DNA from 4 places in the Bacillus sp. CPT56D-587-MTF genome. Region 1 is predicted to be linked to each of the others. Evidence: predicted binding sites of a transcription regulator. Region 1 holds the regulator's gene; each other region holds the start of a gene.
The links. The regulator Rex, encoded in region 1, represses fermentation and respiration genes when NADH is low (regulators of the CRP and FNR family bind a similar motif). The targets are predictions, from matches to a motif close to TTGTGAAATATTTCACAA.

Region 1 (7,995 bases):
ACTTCGTCTTTAAATAACGTGTTTAAAGGCTCAATTAATTTGAACTGCATGTCTTCTGGAAGTCCACCAACGTTATGGTGAGATTTAATTGTTTGCGCAGTTGCTGTACCACTCTCAACGATATCTGTGTAAAGTGTACCTTGCGCTAAGAAGTCCATACCTTGTAATTTTGACGCTTCATCATCAAATACGTAAATGAATTCGTTACCGATGATTTTACGTTTTTGTTCTGGATCTTCTACACCTTTTAACTTGTCCATGAAGCGGTCTCTTGCATCCACTTTAATAACGTTCATATGGAAGCCTTCGCTAAATGTTTTCATAACGCCTTCTGCTTCACCTTTACGAAGTAAACCGTGGTCAACGAAAATACATGTTAATTGATCACCAATTGCTTTATGAATTAATACTGCTACAACAGAAGAGTCTACACCGCCACTAAGTGCGCATAGTACTTTTTTGTCTCCAACAGTTTCACGAATCTTTTCTAATTCTACTTCAATAAAGTTCTCCATGTTCCATCCTTCAGAACAACCACATACACCGAATACGAAGTTTTTAATTAAATCGTTACCGTGCTCAGAGTGACGTACTTCTGGGTGGAATTGTACACCGTATAAGTTTTTCGCTTCATTGCTCATACCAGCAATTGGGCAAGACTCACTTGTTGCATCTACTACGAATCCTTCAGGTAAACCAGTTACTAAGTCGCCATGGCTCATCCATACAACTTGCTCTTCTGGAAGGTTCGCATATAATTTTGATTCGTTCTCTACTTTAAGAACAGCTTTTCCGTACTCACGGTGATTTGCACGCTCTACTTTACCACCGAATTGTTGCGTCATAAGCTGCATACCGTAACAAATACCGAAGATTGGTAAACCTAGTTCAAAGATTTTTTCATCACAATGTAATGCACCTTCACCGTATACGCTATTTGGCCCACCAGAGAAAATAATCCCTTTTGGATTCATTGCTTTAATTTCTTCTGCAGTAATTGTATGTGGATGAAGTTCACTGTATACACCGAACTCACGAATTCGACGTGCTATTAACTGATTGTATTGACTTCCAAAATCTAAAACGATAATTGTATCGTGTTGTTTCTTCAAAATAATCACCCCAACGTTAGTTCTCGTATATAAATATTTTCACCAATTTGGCGAAAAGCATTACCAATATAATAAAAAAAGCCAGTCCTCCGCCTCTAGTCTCATAACAAAGAAAAGGCAGGGGTCTGGCTTTATAAAGAAAGATAGTCTCCGCTCTTTATAAATATAAGACACACTGCCTTCATAGTCAGGTTGTTTACGGTAACCCGGTAGAGACTCTCAAACCATATCATTGAGGATATATGAAGGATCGTTTTATATTATCTTCCTAGATTCTAACAATGAAGTATCAATATGGTCAAGAGAGAAAGCGACAAAATTCTACAGAAATTCATTTCCTTTTCTAAAAAACATAAAAAAACATCCATTTCTATATAGAAATGGATGTTTTTTAGGACAAACGGAATTACATCATTCCGCCCATACCGCCCATGCCGCCCATGCCCATGCCGCCCATGTCAGGCATTGCTGGTGCATTTGGTTCTGGCTTGTCAGCTACTACAGCTTCAGTTGTTAAGAACATAGCTGCAACAGATGCTGCGTTTTGAAGTGCAGAACGAGTTACTTTAGCTGGATCTACGATACCAGACTCAAGCATGTTAACCCATTCGCCAGTAGCTGCGTTGAAACCAACGCCTACTTTTTCGCCTTTTAGACGCTCTACAACTACAGATCCTTCTAGACCAGCGTTGATTGCGATTTGACGAACTGGCTCTTCTAGTGCGCGAAGTACGATGTTGATACCTGTTGCTTCGTCGCCTTCAGCTACGATAGAAGCTACTTTTGTGTATACGTTCATAAGTGAAGTACCACCACCTGCAACGATACCTTCTTCTACTGCTGCACGAGTTGAGTTAAGTGCATCTTCAATGCGAAGTTTGCGCTCTTTTAACTCAGTTTCAGTTGCTGCACCTACTTTAATTACTGCTACGCCACCTGCTAGTTTAGCAAGACGCTCTTGTAATTTTTCGCGATCGAATTCAGAAGTTGTTTCTTCTAATTGCGCACGGATTTGACCGATGCGAGCTTCGATTTGTTCTGTGCTTCCTACACCTTCAACTACAGTTGTGTTTTCTTTTGTAACAACAACTTTACCAGCGCGTCCTAAAGATTCAACTGTAGCAGATTTTAAGTCACGGCCTAATTCTTCAGTGATCACTTCGCCACCAGTTAAGATTGCGATATCTTCTAGCATTGCTTTACGACGGTCACCAAATCCAGGAGCTTTAACAGCTACTACATTGAATGTACCACGAAGTTTGTTCACTACTAATGTAGCTAATGCTTCGCCTTCTACATCTTCAGCAATGATAAGAAGTGGTTTACCTTGTTGTACCACTTGCTCTAATACTGGTAAGATTTCTTGAATGTTAGAAATCTTTTTGTCAGTAATTAAGATATATGGGTTATCAAGAACTGCTTCCATTTTGTCAGAATCAGTAATCATGTAAGGAGATGCATAGCCACGATCAAATTGCATACCTTCTACTACGTCTAATTCTGTTGTAAATCCTTTAGACTCTTCTAAAGTAATAACGCCGTCGTTACCAACGCGCTCCATTGCTTCAGCGATTAATTGACCTACTTCTTCGTCAGCTGCAGAAATAGCAGCTACTTGTGCGATAGAAGATTTGCCTTCGATTGGTTTAGAAATCGTTTTTAATTCTTCAATTGCAGCAGTAACAGCTTTTTCGATACCTTTACGAAGACCCATTGGGTTCGCACCAGCTGTTACGTTTTTAAGACCTTCACGAATCATAGCTTGCGCTAATACAGTTGCAGTTGTTGTTCCGTCACCAGCTACGTCATTTGTTTTGCTAGCAACTTCTGCTACTAATTTCGCACCCATGTTTTCGAATGCATCTTCTAATTCGATTTCTTTTGCGATTGTTACACCATCATTTGTAATAAGTGGTGAACCAAATTTTTTCTCAAGTACAACGTTACGACCTTTTGGTCCAAGCGTAACTTTTACTGCGTTTGCAAGAGTGTCGACACCGCGAAGCATCGAACGACGTGCTTCTTCACTAAATTTAATATCTTTTGCCATAATAATTGACCCCCTTGGATTTTTTAAGATTTATATAATTAACCGATAACTGCTAAAATGTCACTTTCACGTAAAATCAAGTAGTCTGTACCTTCATATTTCACTTCAGTACCTGCATATTTTGAGAAGATGATAAGATCACCTGCTGCTACCTCTAAAGCAACACGCTCACCATTCTCAAGCACTCGACCAGTACCTACTGCAACAACTTTACCCTCTTGTGGTTTTTCTTTTGCAGTATCTGGTAATACGATACCACTTGCTGTTTTTTCTTCTGCTTGAACAAGCTCAATTACAACGCGATCACCTAATGGCTTTAGCATGAACAATAACCTCCTCATTTTGTTATGTAAATTTCTTTTATTAGCACCCAAGTCATCCGAGTGCTAACACACTTATAATAATAAATAATCTCAATTTCTTTTGCAAGTAAAAAAATCATAATTTTTTCGCAAATCACTATATAAACTTTCTATATACAATACTGCCTTTACTATATGAATCGTTGTTTCCACTGCTCGTATGTTACAATATGAAAGGACACCCTAAGTTGTTTTCGCTACACATACAACTTTCTCCTGTCTTCTATTATAATTTCAAATAAGGATTTACGAAAAAAACATAATTCAAGAGGTTTATATCGTAGGTAGCATATTTACATGTTATCCTAACTTATCTCATACACTATAGTTAGAAAGGATGGTTAAACCATTTGAAGAAACAATACTGGTGGATTATCATTACATACATTTTAATGCAGTTATCTGGCGTTGTTGGATTACCACTTCTCCTAAAAACAGGACTCTATGATAATAGAGGATTTACCATTGAAGAAAAAGGACAAATCATAACGGGACACTGGGCAATCATTAGCTTCTTTATTGCATTATGTATCGTGCTTTGGTTACTTAGAACAGATATTCGTGACAGGCATTTAGATCCAATGCGCTCTTCTGTTCCAGCTACTATTGGATGGATTTTTATCGGGTTCTTCTTAGCAATCATCTCACAATCCATTGCAGGTATGATTGAAATGTATGTATTTGGGGTTCCACGTGGATCTGAGAATACAGACAGACTGATGGACATCGCAAGAACGATACCTTGGTTCCTTATTGTTGTATCTATAATTGGACCTATCTTAGAAGAAATCGTATTTAGAAAAATTCTATTCGGCACGCTTTATAAGAAGTTTAACTTCTTTATCGCAGCTATCATTAGTTCGCTTGTATTCGCAACAATTCATTTTGATTTTACTCACTTATTGGTATACACTGCTATGGGGCTCGTATTCGCCTTCTTATATGTGAAGACGAAACGTATTATCGTTCCGATTGCAGCTCATGTTGCGATGAATACATTAGTCGCTATTGGGCAAATTTTTATGAGCAATGAACAAATTCAAGAAATGATTAAAGAAGCTGAAAAAATGCAAGGCTTTATCGGAGGATTTTTTGTATGAGAAACTCACCATTGTTCATGGCTGCACTATACTTCCTTCTTGGATGTATCTTTACACGCTTCGCCATTACGAACGTGACAGATACAATCTGGAATATGTGGACAATACTATTTGCAGTTATGGCAACAATTGATTTTAATTTGGCACTTCGCCTTATATTAGTTAAATTCACAAAGAAGAAACAATAATAAAACGCAGAGGTCGCTTCCTCTGCGTTTTATTGTGGATAGTTTTTCAAAAAGTAAACTAATGTTTGTAACTCTACAGCTAAGTCAATATGATGAATTCTAATATTCTCTGATACGTTTAATCGCGCTGGTGTGAAATTCAAAATACCGTGCACGCTTGTTTCAGCTAATCTATCTGCTACAGCTTGTGCTACTGTAGCCGGTACTGTTAATATTGCCACTTGTATATCATTTGATAATCTCTCTTCTAATTCATCTAAATGATATACAGGAATGCCCCCGATTTCTGTTCCAACTTTCTCTTCACTAACATCAAATGCCATTTCAATTTTTGTATTATTGTTTTTCGTGAAATTATAATGTAAGAAAGCGGTCCCTAAATTACCTACTCCAATAAGTGCTACACGTGTTATATCATCTTGATCAAGTGTTTCGCGGAAAAATGATAATAAATAATTTACGTTATATCCATATCCCTTTTTCCCTAACGCTCCAAAATACGAAAAATCTCTTCGTATTGTTGCGGAATCTACTTTTACTGCCTCACTCAATTCGGCCGATGAAACACGCTGCTTACCAGAAAGAGATAAGTTTTGGATAAATCGATAGTATAGAGGCAATCTTTTAGCAGTGGCTTGTGGAATCTTTTGCTGATCCATATGACCTCTCCTCTCTTCCTATCTTTATTCATATACTTTAATCAAATACAGAAGTTTAGCACTCATTAAATTCCTTGTATAATAAAGAGAAGAAGTATTCTCTCTTTATTTTAAACTATACACTATTTTTAGTATGATTGAGAAATATAAACATGGCAAAGTTAAGAAATTATTTGAGGTGAAAACATTGATTTTATTACAAGTAAACGCGCTTTCGAAATTATACGGTGCAGAAACGATTCTTGCAAACATAAAATTGGAAGTACAAACAAAAGATCGTATCGCATTAGTTGGAAGGAATGGAGCAGGAAAATCTACATTATTAAAAATTATCGCTGGTGAATTATCTCATGATGGTGGCGAAATTATAAAACCGAAAGATGTCTCAATCGGATATTTAGCTCAAAATACTGGACTAGAAACGTCTTTAACAATTTGGGATGAAATGCTAACCGTCTTTACCCACTTACAGCAAATGGAGACAAAACTTCGAAGGCTTGAGCAAGAAATGGGAAAAGAAGAAAACTTTTCAAACGAAGCTACATATGAAAGATTGTTAGCTGATTATGACCAACTACAACTCAATTATAAAGATCAAGGTGGATATCAATATGAAGCGGATATTCGCTCCATTTTAAGCGGCCTTGGCTTCCCAGTTGAAACGCACCAGACGACGATCTCTACTTTAAGCGGCGGGCAAAAAACAAGATTAGCTCTCGGGAAATTATTATTAACAAAACCAGACTTACTTATTTTGGACGAGCCTACAAACCATTTAGACATCGAAACATTAACATGGCTTGAGCAATATTTGCAAGGTTATCCTGGCGCAATATTAATCGTCTCACATGACCGTTATTTCTTAGACAAACTCGTTACACAAGTATATGAAATTTCGAATAAAGAAAGCAGACGATTTGTTGGTAACTACAGTAAATATTTAGACTTAAAATCAGCATTATATGAGCAAGAAATGAAACGTTACGAAAAACAACAAGATGAAATCGCAAAACTTGAGGACTTCGTTCAAAAGAATATAGCTCGCGCTTCTACAACGAAACGTGCTCAAAGTCGCCGTAAACAACTAGACAGAATGGAATTATTAACGAGACCATTAGGGGATTCTAAGTCAGCATCATTCCACTTCGATATTGAAAAACAAAGTGGAAATGATGTTTTACAAGTAAATGATGCAACCATCGGCTATGATGGAAACCCTATAATTGAACATGTAACTATGCGCTTAACTCGCGGAGATAGTGTTGCTTTAGTTGGTCCAAACGGAATTGGGAAATCCACATTGTTAAAATCCATTGTGAATAAGTTACCACTATTAAATGGTGATGTTTCTTTCGGATCAAATGTATCTGTTGGTTATTATGATCAAGAACAAGCAAACTTAACATCTTCTAAACGGGTTTTAAATGAACTATGGGATGAATATCCACTGCAACCGGAAAAAGAAATCCGTACTATACTTGGGAATTTTTTATTCACAGGAGATGATGTACTGAAACCAGTATCTTCCCTTAGTGGTGGACAAAAAGCTCGATTAGCTCTTGCAAAACTTATGATGCAAAAGTCAAATTTGTTAATTCTAGATGAGCCTACGAACCACCTTGATTTAAATAGTAAAGAGATTTTGGAGAATGCTTTAATTGATTACCCAGGGACTCTTCTATTCGTCTCACATGACCGCTACTTTATTAACCGTGTAACAACAACTGTGGTTGAGTTATCAACAGAAGGTGCACAGGAATATTTAGGGGATTACGATTACTACGTTGAAAAGAAAAATGAAATGATTGAACGTGCAGAACTTGAACAGCAAGAAAGTGACGTTCCTGTTCAAAAGGTGATTGCACAAGAGAAATTAAATTATTTAGAAGAAAAAGAGCGTAAAAAACTAGAGCGTCAACGCACTAGAAAAATTGAAGAGCTAGAACAAAGTATAGTGGAATTAGAAGAAGAAATTGCTACGTTAGAAGATCAACTTTGCTTACCAGAAATATATGCAGATTATGAAAAAGCTAGTGAAATTACAACTAAAAAGCAAACGCTACAAGAACAACTTGAAACTTGTATGGCAGAATGGGAAGAGCTGCATGTATAAGCATATTTAAATAAGGAAGATGTCTCATAAGTCAGGATTTTTGACTATGTGACATCTTTTTTTAGTACTTAAACAATTTTTTGAATATATCTATCGTAACTTAGAATATACTAACGATTTTTTAAATATATCTATTGTAACCCTATATATATTAACAATTCGACACGAAATATCTTTTTAACGACAAAGATTGACAATATTAGCATCTTCTATAATGGGGAGATGTTTCAAAATGTTTTTCGGGGATATCTTCTTGCTTTTTATTTCCCGAAAAAGAACAAATTCAAAGGTCTGACATCAACCTATTTATCCACAAGTTTATACACATATCCACCTTTATAAAATAAACATCAAAATAACTTTTCCACATTATCCACAGTCAGTAAAAAAGTTATCAACATTTTATATACA
Region 2 (7,995 bases), 390 kb from region 1:
TCGAGGTGGAAGCATGGTGACATGTGGAGCTGACGAATACTAATAGATCGAGGACTTAACCATATAATATGTAGCAATGTTATCTAGTTTTGAAAGAATATAAAAAACTTGTTGACTTTCGAAAGTAAATGAGTTTTTTATATTCTTGTCTTAAATGAATACAGTCTGGTAATGATGGCAGAGAGGTCACACCCGTTCCCATACCGAACACGGAAGTTAAGCTCTCTAGCGCCGATGGTAGTTGGGACCTTGTCCCTGTGAGAGTAGGACGTTGCCAGGCAAATGGAGGATTAGCTCAGCTGGGAGAGCACCTGCCTTACAAGCAGGGGGTCGGCGGTTCGATCCCGTCATCCTCCACCATTTAGCCGACTTAGCTCAATTGGTAGAGCAACTGACTTGTAATCAGTAGGTTGGGGGTTCAAGTCCTCTAGTCGGCACCAGAAATCATGGCGGTTGTGGCGAAGTGGTTAACGCACCGGATTGTGGCTCCGGCATTCGTGGGTTCGATTCCCATCAGTCGCCCCATTTTTCTTAAATAAATTAATATGCGGGTGTGGCGGAATTGGCAGACGCACCAGACTTAGGATTTGGCGCCTTTGGCGTGGGGGTTCGACTCCCTTCACCCGCACTTTTAATTAAATAACTCATACATGTCTTGCGGAAGTAGTTCAGTGGTAGAATACAACCTTGCCAAGGTTGGGGTCGCGGGTTCGAATCCCGTCTTCCGCTCCAATTTTCAATATGACATGCCGGGGTGGCGGAACAGGCAGACGCACAGGACTTAAAATCCTGCGGTGGGTGACCACCGTGCGGGTTCGACCCCCGCCCTCGGCACCATATGCGCCCGTAGCTCAATTGGATAGAGCGTTTGACTACGGATCAAGAGGTTAGGGGTTCGACTCCTCTCGGGCGCGCTTTTATTAACGGGAAGTGGCTCAGCTTGGTAGAGCACCTGGTTTGGGACCAGGGGGTCGCAGGTTCAAATCCTGTCTTCCCGATATTCCTAAAAAACATGGGGCCTTAGCTCAGCTGGGAGAGCGCCTGCCTTGCACGCAGGAGGTCAGCGGTTCGATCCCGCTAGGCTCCACTTATATTAATATCATTTATGGCGGTGTAGCTCAGCTGGCTAGAGCGTACGGTTCATACCCGTGAGGTCGGGGGTTCGATCCCCTCCGCCGCTACCATAAAGGACCTTTAGCTCAGCTGGTTAGAGCAGACGGCTCATAACCGTCCGGTCGTAGGTTCGAGTCCTACAAGGTCCACCATTAGACGTATATATCTCGGAGGTATACCCAAGTTCGGCTGAAGGGATCGGTCTTGAAAACCGACAGGCGGCGAGAGTCGCGCGGGGGTTCGAATCCCTCTACCTCCTCCATTTTTTCTAAAGTAAATATTTTATCATCGCGGGGTGGAGCAGCACGGTAGCTCGTCGGGCTCATAACCCGAAGGTCGCAGGTTCAAATCCTGTCCCCGCAACCAAATGGTCCCGTGGTGTAGTGGTTAACATGCCTGCCTGTCACGCAGGAGATTGCCGGTTCGACCCCGGTCGGGACCGCCATTTTTACATAAAGGCTCGGTAGCTCAGTCGGTAGAGCAGAGGACTGAAAATCCTCGTGTCGGCGGTTCGATTCCGTCCCGAGCCACCATTTTGAAAACGCAAGCCGACTTAGCTCAATTGGTAGAGCAACTGACTTGTAATCAGTAGGTTGGGGGTTCAAGTCCTCTAGTCGGCACCACTTTCAAAATGAGCCATTAGCTCAGTTGGTAGAGCATCTGACTTTTAATCAGAGGGTCGAAGGTTCGAGTCCTTCATGGCTCACCATTTACAATTTAATGCGGGTGTAGTTTAGTGGTAAAACAAGAGCCTTCCAAGCTCTGGTCGAGAGTTCGATTCTCTTCACCCGCTTTTCAATTATGGGCCTATAGCTCAGCTGGTTAGAGCGCACGCCTGATAAGCGTGAGGTCGATGGTTCGAGTCCATTTAGGCCCACCATAATTGTTCCGCAGTAGCTCAGTGGTAGAGCTATCGGCTGTTAACCGATCGGTCGTAGGTTCGAGTCCTACCTGCGGAGCCATATTTATAGAGAAGTACCCAAGTGGCTCAAGGGGCTCCCCTGCTAAGGGAGTAGATCGCGAACGCGGTGCGAGGGTTCGAATCCCTTCTTCTCTGCCAGAACTGGCCCGTTGGTCAAGTGGTTAAGACACCGCCCTTTCACGGCGGTAACACGGGTTCGAATCCCGTACGGGTCATACTAAAAGAGATAGCATAATCTGCTATCTCTTTTTTGTTGTATAAAAATGGACTTTGGATAGTCTGCTTTTTTATGCAATAGAAGAAATATGAAGTATTCGCTGTTGCAGTTGGGTACATAGAGAGCCGTAAATACAATCATGTTAATTATTTGGACCTGTATGAATATGAAGGAATTAACTTCAACTTGAACTTTTACCCCAGCTGTATGGCTGTAGCCTCCTACACTTGGAGAAACCGATGAAAATGCATCTGGGAGCTACTGTGGAAAATAAATAATATATAGAAGAAGCTGCTTTCTCTCAATAGCTGTGATCTACTGAAGACAGCTTTTTTATGTTGTCAGTATTGTCGAGTTTTGTCGGTAAGTCGATATATTGCAAAAATCGCTGATATAATTTGAGTTACGATCGATAAATTTTAATAATCGCTGATATATTTGGAGTTACGGTCGATATATTCTAAAAATCGCTGGTATAATTTCACTTACCGACAAAAACCACAAGAAAATCCCTTTCACAATCTAAAGAAAACGCCTCCATTGAAATGGATTCCACACCTATTCCAATAACTTTACACTCTATGTGAAAAAGTTCACAAATAGGTCATAATTTGTGAAGTAATTCACAATAATACGTGCTACAATATGAATGTAAAGAAGTTAAACAACATTAAATTAGTATTTTAATTAATTACTTAAACAATCATAAAAAAATATACGTGAACAATAGAGAGGGGAAATTACCATGAAAAAAGGTATCAATCGTGTAGTATTAGTAGGAACAGGAGCTGTAGGTTGTAGTTACGCTTACTCAATGATCAACCAAGGTGTAGCTGAAGAATTCGTATTAGTAGATGTTAATGAAGCAAAAGCAGAAGGGGAAGCAATGGACTTAAGCCATGCGGTACCATTCTCTCCATCACCAACAAAAGTTTGGAGCGGTAGCTATGCAGATTGTAAAGATGCAGATTTAGTTGTTATCACTGCTGGGTTACCACAAAAGCCAGGTGAAACTCGTTTAGACTTAGTTGAGAAAAATACAAAGATCTTTAAACAAATCGTTCGAGGCATTATGGATAGCGGATTCGATGGAATCTTCTTAATCGCAACTAACCCAGTTGATATTTTAACTTACGTAACTTGGAAAGAATCTGGTTTACCGAAAGAGCGCGTAATCGGTTCTGGTACTACTTTAGACTCTGCTCGTTTCCGTTACATGTTAGGTGACTACTTAGATGTAGATCCACGTAACGTTCATGCTTACATCGTTGGTGAACACGGTGACACTGAACTTCCAGTATGGAGCCACGCTACTATCGGTGTACAAAAATTAGAAACAATCTTAGCTAACAACGAACAGTACAAACAAGAAGACTTAGACAAAATCTTCGAAAACGTACGTGATGCAGCTTACCATATCATCGAGCGTAAAGGTGCAACTTACTACGGAATCGGTATGTCACTACTTCGTGTAACTAAAGCAATCTTAAACAACGAGAACAGCGTATTAACTGTATCTGCATACCTTGAAGGTCAATACGGCGAGAAAGATGCTTACGTAGGTGTTCCAGCTGTAATTAACCGCGAAGGTGTACGTGAAATCGTAGAACTTGAGCTAAATGAAGATGAAAAAGCGAAGTTCGCTCATTCTGTAAAAGTATTAAAAGAAACAATGGCACCAGTACTATAATAATTGCTAAATAGTTCAGAGGTGGGAAACTGCTTCTTACCTCTGAACTTATATAATTTAATATAAATTCCTTTTCCGGTTTCCCTTGTATATCCCCAATATACCCCTTTTGCTGGATAAGGGTCGTTTATAGAAAAAGAGCACTCTATTTTACGTAGAGTGCTCTTTCAGAGTGTTGGGAAACCCTTTAGGGTTCCCAACACTCTGGAATCTTTTTTGATTTTAGCGAATAAAAACAACATAAAATAATAGAATTTTAAAAAATAGCCCTCCACCTGACCCTTTTTGGTCAGGTGGAGGGCTATTTTTTTCATGTTTTGACAAGCTGCGGTGAGATAAGCTTGCATTTGGACAGACTTCAGCCCTCGAAACCGGGCATAGCGGTAGCCATGTAGTTCTTTGGCGTCTGCAAAGCTTCGCTCTATAGTGGAACAGCGTACTTTATACAACCTTTTCCCTGTAGCTGTTAGCTTGTTTTTTCTAGCAATATCCTTATATTTCTCCCACACATGATGAGTGATAACTTTTTGTTTTTGTTTCTTTGAAAAGCACACCTCACGTAACGGACAAACAGCGCAGTCTTCTGGATTCGATTTGTATTGACGGTATCCTTCACGATCAGTTGTTACATATTCTAGAATACATCCCATCGGACAAGCGAAAACATTCATTTCTTCTACATATTTAAATTGGCTTTTCGGTACTTCTTTATTCCGTTTTCCAAATCGGCGATACCCCATCACCATAAATATATTCCGTTCTGATAGTTTCTTACAGATATATCCTGTAAAATAGCCAGCATCAAGGGCAACAGCTTCTACTTTGAAGTCGAATTTATCAATCTGAGCTTGGAGGCGTGCTAAATACGGCTCGGAATCTGCCATATTTCCAGCCGTTACATAGGTATCTGTAATAATATTGTACTTCGCATCAGTCGTACGATGATCCAAGAAATGAAAACCATTTGGTTTTCCATCTCTCATTAAAAATCCACTATCTGGATCCGTTGTACTTATACGAGTTTTTTTGGTAGGGGTATCACTTTCCTTTCTAGGTTTTAATTCTTTTTTCCATGTACCTCACGATCTTCGATTACCGCAGCTTCTAGCTCGTCTATATAAAACTTTGCTTTTTCTTTTTTATATTTATGTACAAATTTATTTTTATTGGCATTGGCCTTAATATGTGTAGAATCTGTCATCAGTGCACGTCCTCCTACCATCCGGTGCTCCGTCGCTTGTCTCACAATCTCATCAAAAATTTCTTCGAAAATATTTGTATGAATAAAACGAGTACGACGATTCCAACTGATTGTAGAGTGATCCGGAATAGTATCCGATAGAGAAAACCCTAAAAACCAACGGTAGGCAATATTCGTTTTAATTTCCTTTTCCAATTGACGCTCAGAACGAATACCGTAAAAATATCCAATAAACATCATCTTAAATAAAACAATAGGATGAATGGACGGGCGTCCATTGTTTTCACAGTAATAAGGGCGTAACTTCTCTTCAATAAAATCAAAACTAATTGTCGCTTCAATTGCACGAAGGAAATGATCTTGTGGAACCAACTCTTCTACAGAAACAGATACACGCTCATCACGATGATTTTTTAAAGCACCCATCATAAAAAATCTCTCCTTTTCCTCTTTTTTATCAGTGTTGACACATAAAAAGAGGTTCAGACACAAAAACAGGCTGTGGAGAAGACTTTCTCCACAGCCTGAAAGAGCACTCTATTTTACGTAGAGTGCTCTTTATTATTCCGCTATTTGCCGGGCAGTAAAACCTCAATTGATTAAAGTTTCACTTTATTATTTTTTAGGCGTTAATCCTAATTTCTTTAAAATATCTGCCAGTGTACCGCTTTTTGATTTTTCTACAGGTGTTTGTGATTTAGATGCATCTGGCCCTTTTTTCAAGAAGTTCTTTTCAACGAAGCGAATATCTTTTTCGTCGACAATACCATCTTTATTAAGATCTCCGTCTTTTACAGTTAGTCCTTTTTTACCATAGTTGCTAGCAATGATTTCAGCATCTTTAATATCGATTACTTTATCACCATTTACATCGCCGGCAAGGTTTTCGTCAGGTCTTGCATAATAATATTGGCCAAGCAACTTACCGTCTTTTTCAGTACCAAGTTTCGTTGTTAGGCGGCTTGTTAAATGTCCTGGCACCTCTACATATAAGTTATAGTCGCGTTTATTAACTGGAAGTCCATTTAGTTTGAAGTATCCGTATTTATCTAGTGAGCCTTCAAACTTATGACGGTAAGAATCAGTCGCATATACTTTTACGCCAAGCTTTGTATAATCGAACTTTTCATCTAAATATCCGCGTTCATTTAAGAATGCACCAGGTTTAATATTTCCTTCTATTAATGAGTTTAAGGACATAACTGAGAATGTTTGATCTTGAAGTACACGCATTCTATTTGGTTCTGATTCACCTTGTTTCCAGTAAACAAAAATTGGTGATTCTAATTGAGCGTTTGCTTCATAAAACTCATCATTTTCTACTTTGAACGTTACATCAATGAACGGGAAATCACCATCTAATCCAGCAAAATTTTTGTCATCGATAGCTCCGCCAACTGTAACAGAGCCTGCCTCTAGTTTCGGTTCATTTACTTTTGCGGTTACCCCTTTTTGGGAAAGTAGCTTTTCAAAAGCAGGATTAAATTTCGCATTTGCAAATTTGAAGTTCTTCTCTAGGAAGTTTACATTAAATTGCCCAGCAACAAATTGTTTTACGTGTTTCGCGTTTAGTGTTACTGTGAACTCGTCATTTTTATATAATTCTTTTTTATCGTAACTAGTTTTTGCATATTGAGCACCTTGCGGGATAAACCAGTAGTTATTTACCCCGTTTGGATAGTCAGGACCTGCAGTTGCATAATCGAAAATATATACGCCTGTGTTCATTGGACCTTCCGTTCTGAAGGAGTCAGGTGTAACGCCAACTTTAAAGTCGCCATTTGCATTAATCGGTAAAAACTTGTGCAAGTATGGAGAATAGTCATAGTACATAACGCCATTCGCTTCTTGCGTAATGTTTAATCCTTTTCCTTTTAAGTAATCAACGTTTGAATCGTATACATTTCCTTTAATCCATAGTGCTTTTTTGCCATCTTCTACTGTATAATTTTCTTCATTTAACTCGTAAATACCAGGTTTTAATCCAGTTAATTTCACTTCTGGTGGTGTATTATCAATTACAACATAATCACCTTTTACACGTGCTTTCCCAGCCTTATCATAACCGACAAACTCAATTGTGTAGTCTCCTTCTGGTAAGTTGATTTTCTCATTACCGATTGGTTTTGCAGGATCATTTGTAAAAGGATACACTTTTCCATTAAAGAATGAATCTAAGTAGTAATACACATCAGTTTTTAGGCCACTCGTGTTTAATGTTCCAATGAAGCCAAGAGCTTTATTTGTTTTGGAATCTTTTACGATAAGATCTAACGTTTCAAGTTCGCTGTTTAATTGGAATGCTCCGTGAACATACGATTCACCGTATGGATTGAATTTAGATGTATCAGTTGAAATTGCTTTTCTTGATAGTATTGCATTTTCAATACCAGGCTCTGATACACGAATAGAGAATGGGATTTGATATGTTTCTTCTTTATTTTTTGTGTTCGTAATATGAATGTACCCTTCATATCGGCCTTGTTTCACACCGGCTGGAACATTAATTTTTGCTTCAATTTCACCTGTTTTGCCAGCATCAAGAGTAATTGTTTCTGGAGCAGAGATTTTTACACCGTTTGCGACAGCATCGTTAATAGTAGACGATGCTGGTGTATAAGAAATTTCTGTTTTAAATTCTTTTTTCTCTTGTTTATTATGATTAGTTACTTTTATATTTCGTTTTTGTTCAAGAGCTTCACCGTCTTTTTGATAAAACTTACCGAATGCAATAGATCCAGTTTCTTCGGGTACTTCAATTACTTCATCATTTACAACAGTTTGTGTCGTATCTAATACTTTAAAGCTTGTTTCTGTACGAACGGCGTTGTAAGCATCTACTCGCCCAGCTC
Region 3 (7,995 bases), 3.1 Mb from region 1:
TTTAGATCACAGCTCCTTATTTCACAGTTTCTACTTCATACATCGCTTTTAATGATTTCGTTTCTAGTGCTTGTCCCCATGCTTCCGTATATGTTCTACGAGCTGTTTGGAAACGTTCATTTAACGTAGTAACCATACTTGCATCTTGTAGTATTTCTTTTATGTGATCGAAGCCTAAACGTTCTGTCCAGTAGGCGGTACGCTCTCCGTAAATACCAGTTTCACGATAATATTGCATGTAAGCTGCAGCGATGCGAAGGACATCATCTTCAGTAGGGACAATCATTACAAAATCAGCTTCACGTACTTCTGTACCACCATTTCCGCCAATATAAAGTTGGTATCCATTTTCGACACAAACAACGCCAAAATCTTTCGTCAGTACTTCCGCACAGTTACGCGGACAGCCCGTTACACCCATCTTCATTTTATGAGGTGTATCTACCATTTCTAATGATTGTTCAAGGAGCATACCAAGTCCTAATGAATCTTTCGTACCGAAACGGCAGAAGCGAGAACCAACACATGATTTTACATTACGAAGCGATTTTGAATATGCATATCCAGAAGTCATATTTAAGTCAGCCCATACGTTAGGTAAATCTTGTTTCTTGACACCGTATAAGCCAATTCGGCTTGCACCGGTAATTTTCACAAGTGGAACATCATACTTCTTCGCAACTTCAGCAATTTTCATTAAATCATCAGCTGTTGTAACGCCTCCGTACATACGTGGAATAACAGAGAATGTACCATCGTGCTGGATGTTACCATTCATTCTTTCATTAACGAAACGGGACGATTTATCATCTTCATATTCTTCTGGAATCGCCATACGTAAATAGTAGTTTAAAGCAGGGCGGCATTTCGAACAGCCGTCTTCATGTGCAAAACCAAGAACATTTCGTACTTCTTTTGGAGATTTTAAGCCTTTCTCGTGAATGGCTGCTACGACTTCATCACGGGATAAAGGTGTACATCCACACATACCGGCAGATTGCGCTGAGGCATCAAAAGCATCTCCAAGTGTATGAGATAAAACTTGTTCCACAAGTGGACGACATTTACCACAAGAACCTGCGGCTTTCGTACAGCCTTTAACTTCTTCAAAAGTCGTTAACTCTTGTTCTAAAATGGCGTGAACGATTGAACCTTTCGTAACACCATTACATCCACAAATCGTGTCATCCGCACTCATTGTAGCAACGTCAAATTCACTTTCTTCACCAGCTTTGTGAAGAAGGGAAGCTGGTGTATATTCTTGTATATCTTCTTCCTTCTTTAACATGCTAAAGAGACGTGTACCGTCAGCTGTGTCACCATATAAAACGATACCGACGACTTTATTATCACGAATTAATACTTTTTTATAGGAACGTTTACATTCATCAAAGATTGATATTGCTTTCGTTTGATCATCTTCATAAATTTGACCAGCAGAGAATAAATCACAACCTGCAACTTTTAATTGCGTACCGACGATACTGCCCGAATATCCATCAGTTTGTAAATTTGTTATATGTTTTGCTAGTATCGCACCTTGTTCATAAAGAGGAGCAACAAGTCCATATGCGATACCGTCATGCTCTGCACATTCTCCAACTGCATAAATGGACTCATCATTTGTTAGCATATAGTCATTGACTACAATACCGCGATTTACAATTAAACCGGCATCTTTTGCTATTTGCGTATTTGGGCGTATTCCGACAGCCATTACGATTAAATCACAATCTACAACTTCACCATCTTCAAATTGAATGCCCTCAACATGGTCTGTACCAAGAATTTTTACAGTTTTCTTTTCCATTAGAAATTTCATGCCTTGCGCTTCTAAATCTTCGCGCAGAAGAGAAGCTGCTTTCGTATCTAGTTGTTGCTCCATTAAGTTTGGCATTAAATGAACAACATGTACGTCCATCCCTAAGTCAATAAGACCTCTTGCGGCTTCTAAACCAAGTAACCCACCACCAATGACAACAGCCTTTTTCTTTTCATTAGCGGTATCAATCATAAATTGTGTATCTTCAATTGTTCGAAATCCTGTTACACCAGGGAGAGTGGAACCTTCTACAGGCAAAATAAAAGCACTAGAACCTGTTGCGATAATGAGTTTGTCATATGTAAGAGTACGATTCTTTTCTGTAATAATAATTTTTTCTTCTCGGTTAATACTTTGAACTTTTTCATTTGTATACAAAGTTATTTCGTTTTCTTCATACCAACTGTATTCATTCATAATGATATCTTGCATATTTGTTTTGCCTTGTAAAACATGAGAGAGCATAATACGGTTGTAGTTTGGATGAGGTTCATCTCCAAAAATAGTAATCTCATATGAATCACTATCATGTTTTAATATTTCTTCCATACAGCGTATGCCAGCCATACCATTTCCGATCATAACTAAACGTTTTTTCATTTTCGTTTCCCCTTTTTCTGTGAAATGTTGAACAAAGGATTATGTTTTTATTATAGAAAATCAAAAAAGGAAGAGATGTGATGTTTATCACATTTTTATAATGATTCACAAATTGTTAAAATTCGGATTTATTCGAGAGGGATGTGTATAGTCTTTACCAAATGAAAGAGCAGGACATAAGTATGTATACTCATGTCCTGCTCTTTATTTATGCTCTCGTAATGGCACGTGGAAATAAAATATTATTTTCTAAATGAATGTGCTCAAATAAATCAGACTCTAGCGCTTCAAGACGTTGGTAAACAAGTCGATAAGTACCGCAAGCTCCTTCTGGAGGAGTAAAGTCATTTGTAACTTTACGAAGTTCTTTAATAATGTTGCCTGCGTGGTTATGTTCATTTTCCAACTCATCTACTATTTTACGTAATTTCACATAGTTTTCGTCAATTGGATTTTGTTCAAATTCTAAAATTAATGGGAAATCTTCTGTTTCTTCTTTAATTAAATGCTGTTCTAATTCCATCTTTAATTCGTGAAATAGCTTATGAATTTGAGCTAAGTGAGGCTGACTTGCTCCGTGGACGCGTAATACTTTCGTCACATACGGACTTAACTGTGGTAATTCTTCATTTAAATAGCGATGATGCTTATTTATAACATAATCAATCAATTCACGATAAGAAGCATTTTTCCAATCAATTTCAGATTCATTTAATCGTTTCGTATTATGATAAAGCGTATTTAATTCTGTAAGTACTTCTGTTGCTGATAAATTTCTTTCATGAATTGCATCAATAAGTGGTTTATTACCACCACAACAAAAGTCTATTCTATATGATTTAAAAAGATTACTAGCTTTTGGAAATTGTGTAACAATCTCACCGACAATAGAAGTTTCAGTAAATGTATGTTCCATATGAATGCCTCCATAAAGTTTGAATGTAATATCTAAATTAAGAATAGCAATAAATGAAAAACAATGTGGTGATTGAAATCACTTATAATGTGTCAATTTTAAGGATAATCAAATGAGTTTTATAAAAGGAAGAGGGAGAGGGAATTCGTCATAATAGTTTCTGATAATAAAAAAGAAGCTTACTAGAAGCTTCTTTTTTACTACTATTTTTCACATGCAACTCCATCGCCATCACGATCAAGATGTGAGTCATAACCTGGTTGTCCTTTATATAGAGGAGCTTTCCCGGCAGCTCTAACTGCGGCACAATTTTTGTAATATGCACTACTAGTATTTCCTGAAGCAGGTTGTGTTTGAGCTTGCTATGCTTTTTGCTCTTCTTGTTGCTTACGAGCTTGTTCATCAGCCTGACGTTTTTGCTCTTCTTGTTGCTTACGAGCTTGCTCATCAGCTAGGCGTTTTTGCTCTTCTTGTTGCTTACGAGCTTGCTCATCAGCTAGGCGTTTTTGCTCTTCTTGTTGTTTACGAGCTTGTTCATCGGCTAGACGTTTTTGCTCTTCTTGTTGTTTACGGGCTTGTTCATCAGCCTGACGTTTTTCATCCTCTTGCTTACGAGCTTGTTCATCGGCTAGACGCTTCTCATCTTCTTGCTTTTGAGTTTTTTCGTCCGCCTCTTTTTTCTTTTCGCTATCTTTCTGTTCTTCATTGTTAGAAGCAACTTTTGTACTAGTTGCTGTCGTTTTTTCAGAAGAAGGATCTGAAATACCTGATAGCGCAACAAAAATGACAAATAATACGGCTGTAATAATAAATTGTTTTTTCGCTACACCTGTTTTCTTAATAACAGATAAGATTGCTAGAACAAGGAAGAATATAAATAGAATGAAACTTAAAGTAGAAAAAAACTCGACGACGGGGTGTTCCGATTTTGTTGTACCGGCCGTTATTAATATAATAGAAATCATAAAAAGAATAACGGTAGGACGTCCATATTGTTTTGCTTTTCCATTTTTCTTAAAGAATGAAATAATACATAAGATTAAAAGAATAAAAGCAATAAAAAATAAAGCTGCACCAATATTACTTAAAATCGTCATTTTCATACCTCCATTTGTAAGATTCTTCTTATTGATTATATAGGAACTTATTGGATATTACACGTTTTATATAAATTTAGAAAGTTAATATTTTTACTAGACTTATAAACATTTATTTTATATATAGGGAAAAATAGATATATATCCTATTACGTTTTGAAAGAGATTTCATAAATTATAGTATATCGATTGAAAGGAGGAGATTTGAATGGAATTTCAATTGTTGGTAACTTGTATATTACAAGAAGGTAATGCTTACTTTTTAGTAACGAAGGTAGACGATGTTATTACGTTAAAAGTACCGATTACTGCGGGAGTAGCAGGTTTATTTTTAGCTTTAGGTGTACCAAGATGTTCTTAATTTAAATCTCTATAGTAGAAGGGGAAGGGACATGCCTTCCTTTTCTACTATTACATAATATAATTATGTAAACTTAAATATCATATTTGTGATAGCACGTTTGAAATGGACATGCATATACTATAATGTTTCATTGGATGTTAGCGGTGAAAGGTAGTTTTAATAAGTACATCCAGTGATGTTTTTAAGTTATGAAAATAAAAGAGGTGCTATTATATATGAAAAGAAAAACATTTGATATTCCAGTTACATTGCGAAGAGAGTGGTTTTTACTAGAGTTAGCTTATTTAACGAAAAAATATGGAATTGAAATTGCAACTAGCAAAATGGATGCTGCACCGTTTTTAAGAGATCAAGTTACAGAATCAAAGATAGGGAAAGGGTTACAATACGATAAATATGATGATGAATATATAATTGAAAATTAAAGGGTAACAACAAAATTAAATTAATTTATAACAAAATATAAAATAAAGCAGATTCTAAATATAGAATCTGCTTTATTATGAAGTACTTGTAGTCAACTAACCTCTTTCTAGTGTTTTTCCTACATATTTCTCTTGCGTTATTCCAAAAGATTCAAGAAGAATGCGAGCATAATCTTTAGATTCTATTGGTCGTTTATTTTTAGTGCCTTTAAAGGTTTCTGTATAATTTTTATTTGTTAATGATATGTGACCATAAGTAGTTAATTTACAAGTGATAGCCCCTTTATTAAAAGGAGATTCTTTATGCTCTACAATCACTTTTTGAATGTTATTCACTTTTTTCTCATCTATTGGATCTACAGTGAAAGCATAGCCTATTTTCCATTCATTTGAAGGTTCAGATTGTAAGAAACTTGTAGATTCTCCGTTAGCTCCTTTTCTCATTTCTAAAATATGAGTACCTTTTCGAGTATTTCGCTTACGAATTCGATATTCTCCTGTTTGAGAGGAGATGACTTCTCCGTTAAAAGGGACTGGATGTAAAGGGAGATGAGATGCAAAACCTGCATCCACAACATAATCTTTACCCTCATGACTTAATATGATAATGACATGACCATCATCGGGTTTCCATTTATTATCGTACAGATCATAAACAGTACCGGCTACTTTGTATACTTGAAACCCACAATCAATTAAAAAATAATACAATAAGGAGTTTAATTCATAACAAAGTCCACCTCGTTTTTGAATAAGTAACTTTTCTATTAAGTTATCTTTTGAGATATTTTTAATAGTACCAGCCATAATATCAAGATTTTCATAGGGGAGAATCATTCCCATTTTTAAGAGAATTTCATCTAAATCATCAAATGTTATTTCTTTTGCAGGAATTTTTAAGCGTTTAAAAAACTCCTTTTGTAAATTGGTCATCATAAAGTATTCTCCTTTCTTTTTACAGAATTTTCTTCTGCTCACCGATAGGTTAGTACTTCTAAAAAGTTAATTCAAGTGCGCGGAAATTATCATAATATATGTTTCTGGAAATGTGATTGTTTTTTCTGAAATTTCAGTTTAATTTTTAATCGTAGGAAAGTCTTATAATATAAGCTCCTTTAAAATTAGTTTGTATTTAATGAAAAGAAAGTACAGATCTTTATTATATTTTTAAATAACTAACTAGTAATAAAATGTTTTTTTTACTAAAATTTTTTCAAGATTTGTATGCTTTATATAAACAATATTGATTTAAAAAATATCTGGATGTAGCTAAGTTAACAATTATTGAGAAACTTTTTTGTCGTATTCTATCAAAAGGAAGAGGTAGAAACAAAGAGAATAACGAGAGTTAAGGAAGAGGGTATACAACTAGTAACCTTCTAAAAATAGGGCTAACATCTTTTTAAAATAAAAGATTAGCTATTATTAAGGAAGGGAAAATATAAAATATTATAAAGAAAACCTTCTTTCAAAAAAATAGGGGGAGTAATATGCGACTGATGAGAAGATGCGTGGCCTTACTAATTGTATTTTTTATCATGGCTCCAACGATTAGCACAAATGTACAGGCAGAAGTTGTAAAAGAGCTTGGAAAGGGGTTTCCTGATACAGAAGTATTCACACCTGGAGAATGGTTTTTAGGCCAAAAACCTGCTAATTATGATGAGAATAAACCGCCAATTCTCTTTGTACAAGGAAGAAATGGTAATGCTGATAGTTGGTATGGAAAGACAGTATATCATGATATAAATGATATGTATGATTATGCTTTAAAAGCAGGCTATCAAACAGTGTTTATACAATTGTATGATGCAGCGGGGAAAGGTTCGGCTAGTCAGTGGGATAACGGAAAATTGTTGGCACAAAAACTTGAAGAAATATATAATCATTTCGGTAAGAAAGTTAATATTGTAGCGCATAGTAAAGGTGGAATTGATACACAAGCTGCATTAGTTGAATATGGTGCGAATCGATTTGTTGGAAATGTTATTACACTTGCTACACCGCATCACGGCTCAAATTTAGCAGATTTGTCATATAGTTGGTGGGCAGGGTGGCTTGCTTCTATATTAGGTCAAAAAGATGATGGTACGTACTCGTTACAAATAGGTGAAATGGCAAAGTTTCGTTCAATAATAGATAACAACCCAGCAGCTAAATTAAACCGTTACTATACGGCTACTGGAACTAGCTGGGGGCCAACATTTTCTGCATTATCTATGGGTGGGTTATATTTATCATCGTACGGTTCAAATGATGGACTAGTAAATGAATGGAGTGCCAAGCTATCGTACGGTACACATTTATTTACAGATTCCAGATTTGATCATGACAATATAAGAAAAGGATCAGCTGTTTTTGCACGAATTGAACCATATTTACGTACGACAAATGTGGGATTACCAGCTTTAGTAGCATCCAGCACTAGTTCAAATGAAAATCTAGAACAATTAAATACAACTTCAAATCAAAATATTTTAGGAGGCGAATTACCACAAAATCAGTGGATAGAGCAAAGTATTTCTGTTGATAAAAAGGCTGAAGGAATAGTTTCTGTACTAACTGCTTCTTCTGATGTTGAAGTACAAATGGTATCTCCAAAAGGAAAAATCTATGCAAATAAAGATAGCGCTATAACTACTAGTGAAGGCGAATCTTTCTTTAATGGGGCGACAATTAGAACATTTAAGTTTGATAAATTGGAAGTAGGCGAATGGAAAATCAAAATGATGGCGAAGCAGTCGAAAGATGCATATTTAGTTGTAAGCGAT
Region 4 (7,995 bases), 200 kb from region 1:
TTTTAACATTTCATCCCAATCTTTTTTCGTATGCTTACCTAAAATAAATAAAGGAAAGTGACTACCACCATTTGTAACGGAAGCTGTTACTTCTCCTTCGTTATTCATATTATAAAAATATAAAATACCGCCTCTTGAAGATGAAATAACATTTTTTCCTGGTTTTAAATCAAACTCCTCTGGGTCCTTTTCATCATAAGATCTCGTTCCAATAAAAGCTTGGATAGACTGCGTTCCTTTTATGTCAATTGTAATCTCTTCATTTGGCTCTGCATAAATTCCAGTCGATTCATTAGCGGAAAGTTTCCAAGTAACTCTTAAACGATTATTTTCTTCTTCTACGCTACCTTTCCCAGGCAACTGAAATACTCTCTGCTCAAATTTATTCTCTTCCAACTGCCCGCCCTTATTCTCTTCCAAAGGCGCCGCATATCCTTTTGATGCTTCGAAAGCTACTGGTGATAATAATGTAGATATACATATACCTGCTACTAATACCCTACTCTTTTTCTTCTTTGACATAATCTGTGTCCCCTGTCCTTTTTTTAGACAAACCATCCTATATATTCGTTTAATGAAAAATCCTATTATCTTTATAAAAACATTTAACGAATAGACTAACACCTCGCGCACCTGTATCTATTACTACCGCATTTCCCTCCATGTATTCGCTTTCTTACATTGTACAATTTTTATGTAATATCCCCTCCTCACTTCTCTCTATTTGTGATGAGTTCTCTTGCTACATAAAAAAGAGAATAGTAAAAGATATTTTTCAGTATTGTCATCTATACATCTAAAAATATGAACAACAATAGAGTTTTACATTTTCTTCATATATGACCATCTATAGGTAGTTTTTCCAACTGAATTGTACACGCTTTACACTTTGTTTGATAGCCTCTCTAATTAGAATAATGTTACAATTTCGTGAATAAAATCCATTTATTGTAACGTTTAGATTTCTCCATATTTTATTATTTTTAAATACTTCTTCAAACGTTAAAATAGTGTTTCACTCGATTAATTATTATCTTAATATACTTTTAAAGAATTCATATGAAAAAGCATTGGCATATACCAATGCTTTTTCATTATCTCTTTTGATTCGGTTTATGCGGTTCATTTGGAGTATATGGCTTATTTGGTTTATTTGGAGCCTCAGCCTTTTTCCAACTTACCGCTAACTCTGGACTTGTTTTTTCTTCACTACGCTCAAGTAATACTACTGCATTTTGAATAGTCGGTGTACCTTTATGCGCAATCCCTTGTAATTTCGTTAAATTTCCTGATACTTTAAAGCTAAATCCACCAGCTGGTGTTTGTTTCGGAATTAAAATGCGGAACTTTTCTCCTACATTAAATTCTGTTTTTGTTTCGCCTTTTTCATTTGCAAATTTCACGCCCGCTGGTGCACCTGTTGCTTGCACTTTATACGTTCCGCTTTTTGCATTTGTTTCTACTGTATATAAGCCTGTTTCAAAGAAATCATTTTTTAAGACTGCTTCTTGTTCTTCTGTAGGAGTTACACTCATCGTAATTTCTTGTAGTTCTTCACTAGCACTTGCTTTTGCAACGATATCTTTCGTTACCTTTTCTACATTTTTATTTCGGAAATCTAAATCATTAACATCAATTTGTTTTAACGCATTCCATACTGCAAGCTGCGTTGCGTAATGCGCCTCTCTCCAATCAGATACCCCTAATTCTTGTGGACTCTTTTGTGGATATCCATTCAATAGTACACGGTACACATTAATATCCACTTTCCCCATTTCCGGTAAATCTTGACCGCTTGGAGATTTCAAATCTACATTTAAGCAAAAAGCAATTTTACCATCTGCCGTTTTAATAAGCTCTGTTCGAATTGGCTTCTTCTTGGACTTACTATAACTTCAATCCATTTGATACTTTGTATGGTCCATCACTTCTGCGAATGCTTTTTGAAGTGGGAATAACACAAATAAAACACTTAAAAACATAGCTAAAAGTTTGAACGATTGCTTTATATTCATGTTTACAGCCCCTTAATAACAAACTTAATACTAAGTAGTATTTATTTAGAAACTATTTTTATGCACAAAAAAAGAGTGCTTTTAAGCACTCTTTTTTCCAGGCTGTGGAGAAAGTCTTCTCCACAGCCTGTTTTTGTGTCTGAACCTCTTTTTATGTGTCAACACTGATAAAAAAGAGGAAAAGGAGAGATTTTTTATGATGGGTGCTTTAAAAAATCATCGTGATGAGCGTGTATCTGTTTCTGTAGAAGAGTTGGTTCCACAAGATCATTTCCTTCGTGCAATTGAAGCGACAATTAGTTTTGATTTTATTGAAGAGAAGTTACGCCCTTATTACTGTGAAAACAATGGACGCCCGTCCATTCATCCTATTGTTTTATTTAAGATGATGTTTATTGGATATTTTTACGGTATTCGTTCTGAGCGTCAATTGGAAAAGGAAATTAAAACGAATATTGCCTACCGTTGGTTTTTAGGGTTTTCTCTATCGGATACTATTCCGGATCACTCTACAATCAGTTGGAATCGTCGTACTCGTTTTATTCATACAAATATTTTCGAAGAAATTTTTGATGAGATTGTGAGACAAGCGACGGAGCACCGGATGGTAGGAGGACGTGCACTGATGACAGATTCTACACATATTAAGGCCAATGCCAATAAAAATAAATTTGTACATAAATATAAAAAAGAAAAAGCAAAGTTTTATATAGACGAGCTAGAAGCTGCGGTAATCGAAGATCGTGAGGTACATGGAAAAAAGAATTAAAACCTAGAAAGGAAAGTGATACCCCTACCAAAAAAACTCGTATAAGTACAACGGATCCAGATAGTGGATTTTTAATGAGAGATGGAAAACCAAATGGTTTTCATTTCTTGGATCATCGTACGACTGATGCGAAGTACAATATTATTACAGATACCTATGTAACGGCTGGAAATATGGCAGATTCCGAGCCGTATTTAGCACGCCTCCAAGCTCAGATTGATAAATTCGACTTCAAAGTAGAAGCTGTTGCCCTTGATGCTGGCTATTTTACAGGATATATCTGTAAGAAACTATCAGAACGGAATATATTTATGGTGATGGGGTATCGCCGATTTGGAAAACGGAATAAAGAAGTACCGAAAAGCCAATTTAAATATGTAGAAGAAATGAATGTTTTCGCTTGTCCGATGGGATGTATTCTAGAATATGTAACAACTGATCGTGAAGGATACCGTCAATACAAATCGAATCCAGAAGACTGCGCTGTTTGTCCGTTACGTGAGGTGTGCTTTTCAAAGAAACAAAAACAAAAAGTTATCACTCATCATGTGTGGGAGAAATATAAGGATATTGCTAGAAAAAACAAGCTAACAGCTACAGGGAAAAGGTTGTATAAAGTACGCTGTTCCACTATAGAGCGAAGCTTTGCAGACGCCAAAGAACTACATGGCTACCGCTATGCCCGGTTTCGAGGGCTGAAGTCTGTCCAAATGCAAGCTTATCTCACCGCAGCTTGTCAAAACATGAAAAAAATAGCCCTCCACCTGACCAAAAAGGGTCAGGTGGAGGGCTATTTTTTAAAATTCTATTATTTTATGTTGTTTTTATTCGCTAAAATCAAAAAAGATTCCAGAGTGTTGGGAACCCTAAAGGGTTTCCCAACACTCTTTTTTCTTACCTTAATCTTAGAAATCGAAGTTATCAGGATCTGGACCAACGCGATGATTTTGATTTAACGCATCGATTTTTTCCATATCTTCTTTCGTTAATTCAAAGTTAAATACATCAGCGTTTGCAATAATACGGTGTTCTTTCGTTGATTTTGGAATTGTGATTACTCCATTTTGAAGATCCCAACGTAAAATAACTTGAGCTGTTGTTTTACCGTGTTTCTCAGCAATCTCTTGTAATGTTTCGTTATCTAATAATTGACCTTGCATTAGTGGTGACCATGCTTCCATTTGAATACCTTGTTCTTTACAGAAAGCTTGTAGTTCTTTTTGTGTTAAACGAGGGTGGTATTCTACTTGGTTAATCATTGGTTTAATTTCTGCATCTTTCATTACATCTTGTAAGTGATGGATTTGGAAGTTACTTACACCAATTGCACGTACGCGCTTTTCTTTATAAAGTGTTTCTAGCGCTCTCCATGTATCTTTATATTTTCCTTCTGAAGGCCAGTGAACAAGATATAAATCTAAATAATCTAGTCCTAATTTTTTTAGACTCTCTTCGTATGCAGCGATTGTTGTTTCATACCCTTGATCTGCGTTCCATACTTTTGAAGTAATAAATAATTCTTCTCTTGCAATACCAGTCGCTTCAATACCTGCACGAATTCCTTCACCTACAGCTTTTTCATTTCCGTAAATTGCAGCTGTATCGATGCTGCGGTATCCTGCTTTAATTGCTGATTTAATTGCTTCTACAAGTTCTGGTCCTTCTTCTACTTTAAATACACCTAAACCGAACCAAGGCATTTCTACACCATTACTTAATACTGTTTTACTTTGTAAGTTTTTCATTTTATTTTCTCTCCTTTTATTTTACTTGATCTCTTTTTTCTAATGTCATGCTCCACGCTGTTAAAATAACAGCGGCTACTACCATAAGGCCACCTACCCAAGCAGTATGGATTAATCCTAATGAATTCGTTACAAGGCCACCTATATAAGAACCTAAAGCAATCCCTCCGTTAAATGCGGCAATATTAATTGCTGAAGCAACATCAACCGCACTCGGAACAAAGCGCTCTGCCAATATAACTACATATACTTGTAGCCCCGGAACATTCATAAATGCGAATAGTCCCATGAAAATAATTGTGATTAATCCAGCTACTTTAAATGGCGCTGTAAATGTTAAAACAAATAATATAATCGCTTGAATCAAGAACATGTAAAATAGCGCTCGAATCGGATTATGATTCGATAATTTTCCGCCGACCATATTCCCTATCGCAATTGCGATTCCATACACTAATAAAATGATAGTAACAGTACTTGCTTCAAATCCTGTTACTTCTTGTAATAACGGAGATAAATACGTAAATGTTACGAATGTACCGCCGTATCCAAGTGCAGTAATAATGAAAACAAGTAATAGTCTTCCATTTTTAATTAATTTAAATTGATCACGAAACGATACAGGTACACCATTTTTTAAATTAGATGGGACGAGTATACTGTTTGCGATGAAAGCAATAATTCCAATTACAACAATCGCCATAAATGACGCTCTCCAGCCAAATTGTTGACCGATAAATGTTCCAATTGGCACACCAGTAATAGTCGCAACTGTTAATCCAGTAAACATAATCGCAATTGCGCTAGCACGTTTATTCTCTGGTACGATTGCAGCTGCAATTGTAGATCCAATTGACATAAACACACCATGTGCAAACGCAGATACAATTCTTGCGATAATTAATACAGTGAAGCTTGTTGCTACCGCCGCAATGCCATTACCAATAATGAAAATAACCATAATCCACATTAATAATGTCTTTCGCGACATACTAGCCGTTAACGCTGTTAAAACAGGAGCTCCTACTGCCGCTCCTAACGCATATAAGGAAACCGTTAAACCGGCTGTTGTAACCGAAACATTTAAATCTTTTGAAATAGATGGTAGTAAACCGACACTAATAAACTCGGTCGTACCAATCCCAAACGCACTAATTGCTAGCGCTAATAAAGCAAACATACTTCTTCGGCTCGTCTGAGCTTCCGAAGATGGTACTGTATATGAACTCAATTGAATTCCTCCTTATTACAAGAAATCCAATCATAATAGTATGATAAAAAGGCCCTTTTATCTTCTAAAAAATATATTTCATACTTACAAATGCTATTATGAATGGTTTCATTCCTTTTTTGAAGAACGCACTTTAAAGTACGATAGGCACTAAAAAGTAACATAGTCACTTTTTGGTACCGTACTACTCATTTGCCTCTTACATGTGCTATTATGAAACATATTTAACATAATAAAAAGTACGTACTTTAAAGTGCTATAGGTACTAAAAAGTAACATTTGTATTATTAAACTTACTTTACTCAAAAAGGGAGGGTTTCATATGAAGAAATACAATATTCCTGTAGAGGCGACTTTAGAAGTTATCGGCGGCAAATGGAAAGTTGTTATCCTTTGTCACTTAACGAAAGGTACAAAGAGAACGAGTGAACTAAAACGTTCCATGCCTGGTATTACACAAAAAATGTTAACACAGCAATTACGTGAATTAGAAGACGACGGGGTCATTCAAAGAAAAGTATACAACCAAGTCCCACCGAAAGTAGAATATTCTCTTACCGACTACGGTTGGTCTTTAGAATCCATTCTTGACTCTCTTTGTTCTTGGGGCGAATGCCATCTTGAAAAAGAAGGTAACACATCGATGCTAATTGCAGAAGGTGAATAATAGGAAAAAACGAACATGAATTTGTTCGTTTTTTCCTTTTTTTCTATATATATATGTACATTTCTAACTGAAACAAAATATTTTATACGCTTTCATACCTTGTCAGCACTACGTTATACACTCAATATCAAATAATTAGGAATCATTTTTATGTTAACATAGGTGTATATAGTATATAATATAGGATATATATTATATACACTTTCCGGTAACGGAGCTTTTCCATTATGCGGACAAGCCATGTATCGGACAGTTCATAAATAATAAGTAAGACGTTATGGTTTTAGATTTATGTCAGCTTACTTGCTGTCATAAATTTAAAGGCATTTTATTGTGTTTTGTGAAACTTTGTATAAAGTTTCGTAACCGTTTACTATCTTACTTATAAAAAATAAGAGTATTGCTATCGTAAAGGAGAATTGGAGATGCCAGAAACTATGACTCAAACAAAGCCAGAACAAGAAACTGTACAAATTTCTGCTAGCCAAGGACAACTTGATGTACTTGATCAGTTGTTAAAACCTGAGGTACAAGAATCATTAACAACACTAGTAGAACAGCTTCCAAAATTAACTGAGCTTGTTAACATTTTAACTAAGTCTTATGACTTCGCTCAAACTGTTGCTACTGATGAAGTATTAAAAAGCGACACTGTTGGTGCAATCACAGAGCTTGTAGAACCTGTAAAAGATACAGTGAAAAGCATGGCTGCTACTGCAATCGAAGCGAAAAATCGTGCTGACGAAAGCAACGAAGTTATCGGCCTGTTCGGTCTATTAAAATTATTAAAAGATCCACAAGCACAAAAAATGTTCCGCCTTGTGAACGCATATCTTCAAATTAGTGCAGAACGTAACAATAAATAAGTTAACTTATAACAACAATTAGTAAAGACGGGGGATATCATACTATGTCAAAACAAATTGTCATCTTAGGCGCTGGTTATGGCGGTCTTCTTGCCGCTTTAAACGTACGTAAATATTACAGTAAATCAGAAGCACAAGTTACAGTGATTAACCAATACCCAACGCACCAAATCATCACTGAACTACACCGCCTTGCAGCTGGTAACGTGTCTGAGCAAGCAGTTGCAATGCCACTTACAAAGCTTTTCAAAGGTAAAGATATCGATCTTAAAATCGCAACAGTTGAGTCATTCTCAGTTGATAGCAAAGAAATCAAACTAGCTGGCGGCACTACTTTATCTTACGATGCACTTGTAGTTGCTTTAGGAAGTAAAACTGCTTACTTCGGTATTCCAGGACTAGAAGAAAACAGCATGGTATTAAAATCTGCTGCTGATGCGAATAAAATCTACAAACACGTTGAAGACCGTATTCGTGAATACGCGAAAACGAAAAACGAAGCTGATGCTACAATCGTAATAGGTGGTGGCGGATTAACTGGCGTTGAGCTAGTTGGTGAGCTTGCTGACATTATGCCTAAACTTGCAAAAAGCCACGGCGTAAATCCAAAAGAAGTGAAACTTCTTCTTGTTGAAGCAGGTCCAAAAATCCTTCCAGTATTACCAGACCACTTAATCGAACGTGCAACTACTAGCCTAGAAG

Region 2: a site for Rex is predicted at 2,864-2,881, ahead of AC3WVZ_RS23320 (L-lactate dehydrogenase). Genes of this name have one in related genera too.
Region 3: a site for Rex is predicted at 2,498-2,515, ahead of nirB (NADPH-nitrite reductase large subunit). Genes of this name have one in related genera too.
Region 4: a site for Rex is predicted at 6,766-6,783, ahead of AC3WVZ_RS24395 (DUF1641 domain-containing protein). Genes of this name have one in related genera too.

The regions. Positions count from the first base shown of each region.
Region 1 is NZ_JBYTEF010000001.1:4,909,858-4,917,852, forward strand. It holds gene guaA (glutamine-hydrolyzing GMP synthase) at 1-1,112, opposite strand, end outside; purine riboswitch at 1,277-1,378, opposite strand; gene groL (chaperonin GroEL) at 1,519-3,162, opposite strand; gene groES (co-chaperone GroES) at 3,201-3,485, opposite strand; gene AC3WVZ_RS25435 (CPBP family intramembrane glutamic endopeptidase) at 3,875-4,624, shown strand; gene AC3WVZ_RS25440 (YdiK family protein) at 4,621-4,812, shown strand; gene AC3WVZ_RS25445 (redox-sensing transcriptional repressor Rex) at 4,842-5,471, opposite strand; gene AC3WVZ_RS25450 (ABC-F family ATP-binding cassette domain-containing protein) at 5,659-7,584, shown strand.
Region 2 is NZ_JBYTEF010000001.1:4,519,699-4,527,693, reverse strand. It holds rRNA gene AC3WVZ_RS23440 (23S ribosomal RNA) at 1-63, shown strand, start outside; rRNA gene rrf (5S ribosomal RNA) at 165-280, shown strand; tRNA gene AC3WVZ_RS23430 (tRNA-Val) at 285-360, shown strand; tRNA gene AC3WVZ_RS23425 (tRNA-Thr) at 365-440, shown strand; tRNA gene AC3WVZ_RS23420 (tRNA-His) at 450-525, shown strand; tRNA gene AC3WVZ_RS23415 (tRNA-Leu) at 548-628, shown strand; tRNA gene AC3WVZ_RS23410 (tRNA-Gly) at 658-732, shown strand; tRNA gene AC3WVZ_RS23405 (tRNA-Leu) at 749-837, shown strand; tRNA gene AC3WVZ_RS23400 (tRNA-Arg) at 841-914, shown strand; tRNA gene AC3WVZ_RS23395 (tRNA-Pro) at 925-998, shown strand; tRNA gene AC3WVZ_RS23390 (tRNA-Ala) at 1,015-1,087, shown strand; tRNA gene AC3WVZ_RS23385 (tRNA-Met) at 1,108-1,184, shown strand; tRNA gene AC3WVZ_RS23380 (tRNA-Ile) at 1,189-1,265, shown strand; tRNA gene AC3WVZ_RS23375 (tRNA-Ser) at 1,283-1,375, shown strand; tRNA gene AC3WVZ_RS23370 (tRNA-Met) at 1,403-1,479, shown strand; tRNA gene AC3WVZ_RS23365 (tRNA-Asp) at 1,483-1,558, shown strand; tRNA gene AC3WVZ_RS23360 (tRNA-Phe) at 1,571-1,646, shown strand; tRNA gene AC3WVZ_RS23355 (tRNA-Thr) at 1,661-1,736, shown strand; tRNA gene AC3WVZ_RS23350 (tRNA-Lys) at 1,747-1,822, shown strand; tRNA gene AC3WVZ_RS23345 (tRNA-Gly) at 1,836-1,906, shown strand; tRNA gene AC3WVZ_RS23340 (tRNA-Ile) at 1,917-1,993, shown strand; tRNA gene AC3WVZ_RS23335 (tRNA-Asn) at 2,001-2,075, shown strand; tRNA gene AC3WVZ_RS23330 (tRNA-Ser) at 2,083-2,173, shown strand; tRNA gene AC3WVZ_RS23325 (tRNA-Glu) at 2,179-2,250, shown strand; gene AC3WVZ_RS23320 (L-lactate dehydrogenase) at 2,998-3,942, shown strand; partial or broken gene AC3WVZ_RS23315 (IS1182-like element ISBth7 family transposase) at 4,203-5,572, opposite strand; gene AC3WVZ_RS23310 (S8 family serine peptidase) at 5,759-7,995, opposite strand, start outside.
Region 3 is NZ_JBYTEF010000001.1:1,821,036-1,829,030, forward strand. It holds gene nirD (nitrite reductase small subunit NirD) at 1-1, opposite strand, end outside; gene nirB (NADPH-nitrite reductase large subunit) at 17-2,422, opposite strand; gene ric (iron-sulfur cluster repair di-iron protein) at 2,631-3,338, opposite strand; partial or broken gene AC3WVZ_RS09495 (excalibur calcium-binding domain-containing protein) at 3,542-4,435, opposite strand; gene exsG (exosporium protein ExsG) at 4,644-4,796, shown strand; gene AC3WVZ_RS09505 (hypothetical protein) at 5,015-5,224, shown strand; gene AC3WVZ_RS09510 (arylamine N-acetyltransferase family protein) at 5,321-6,160, opposite strand; gene AC3WVZ_RS09515 (esterase/lipase family protein) at 6,715-7,995, shown strand, end outside.
Region 4 is NZ_JBYTEF010000001.1:4,709,710-4,717,704, forward strand. It holds gene AC3WVZ_RS24365 (putative mucin/carbohydrate-binding domain-containing protein) at 1-522, opposite strand, end outside; partial or broken gene AC3WVZ_RS24370 (thioester domain-containing protein) at 1,095-2,015, opposite strand; partial or broken gene AC3WVZ_RS24375 (IS1182-like element ISBth7 family transposase) at 2,212-3,581, shown strand; gene AC3WVZ_RS24380 (aldo/keto reductase) at 3,690-4,529, opposite strand; gene AC3WVZ_RS24385 (MFS transporter) at 4,546-5,709, opposite strand; gene AC3WVZ_RS24390 (winged helix-turn-helix transcriptional regulator) at 6,083-6,427, shown strand; gene AC3WVZ_RS24395 (DUF1641 domain-containing protein) at 6,853-7,293, shown strand; gene AC3WVZ_RS24400 (NAD(P)/FAD-dependent oxidoreductase) at 7,338-7,995, shown strand, end outside.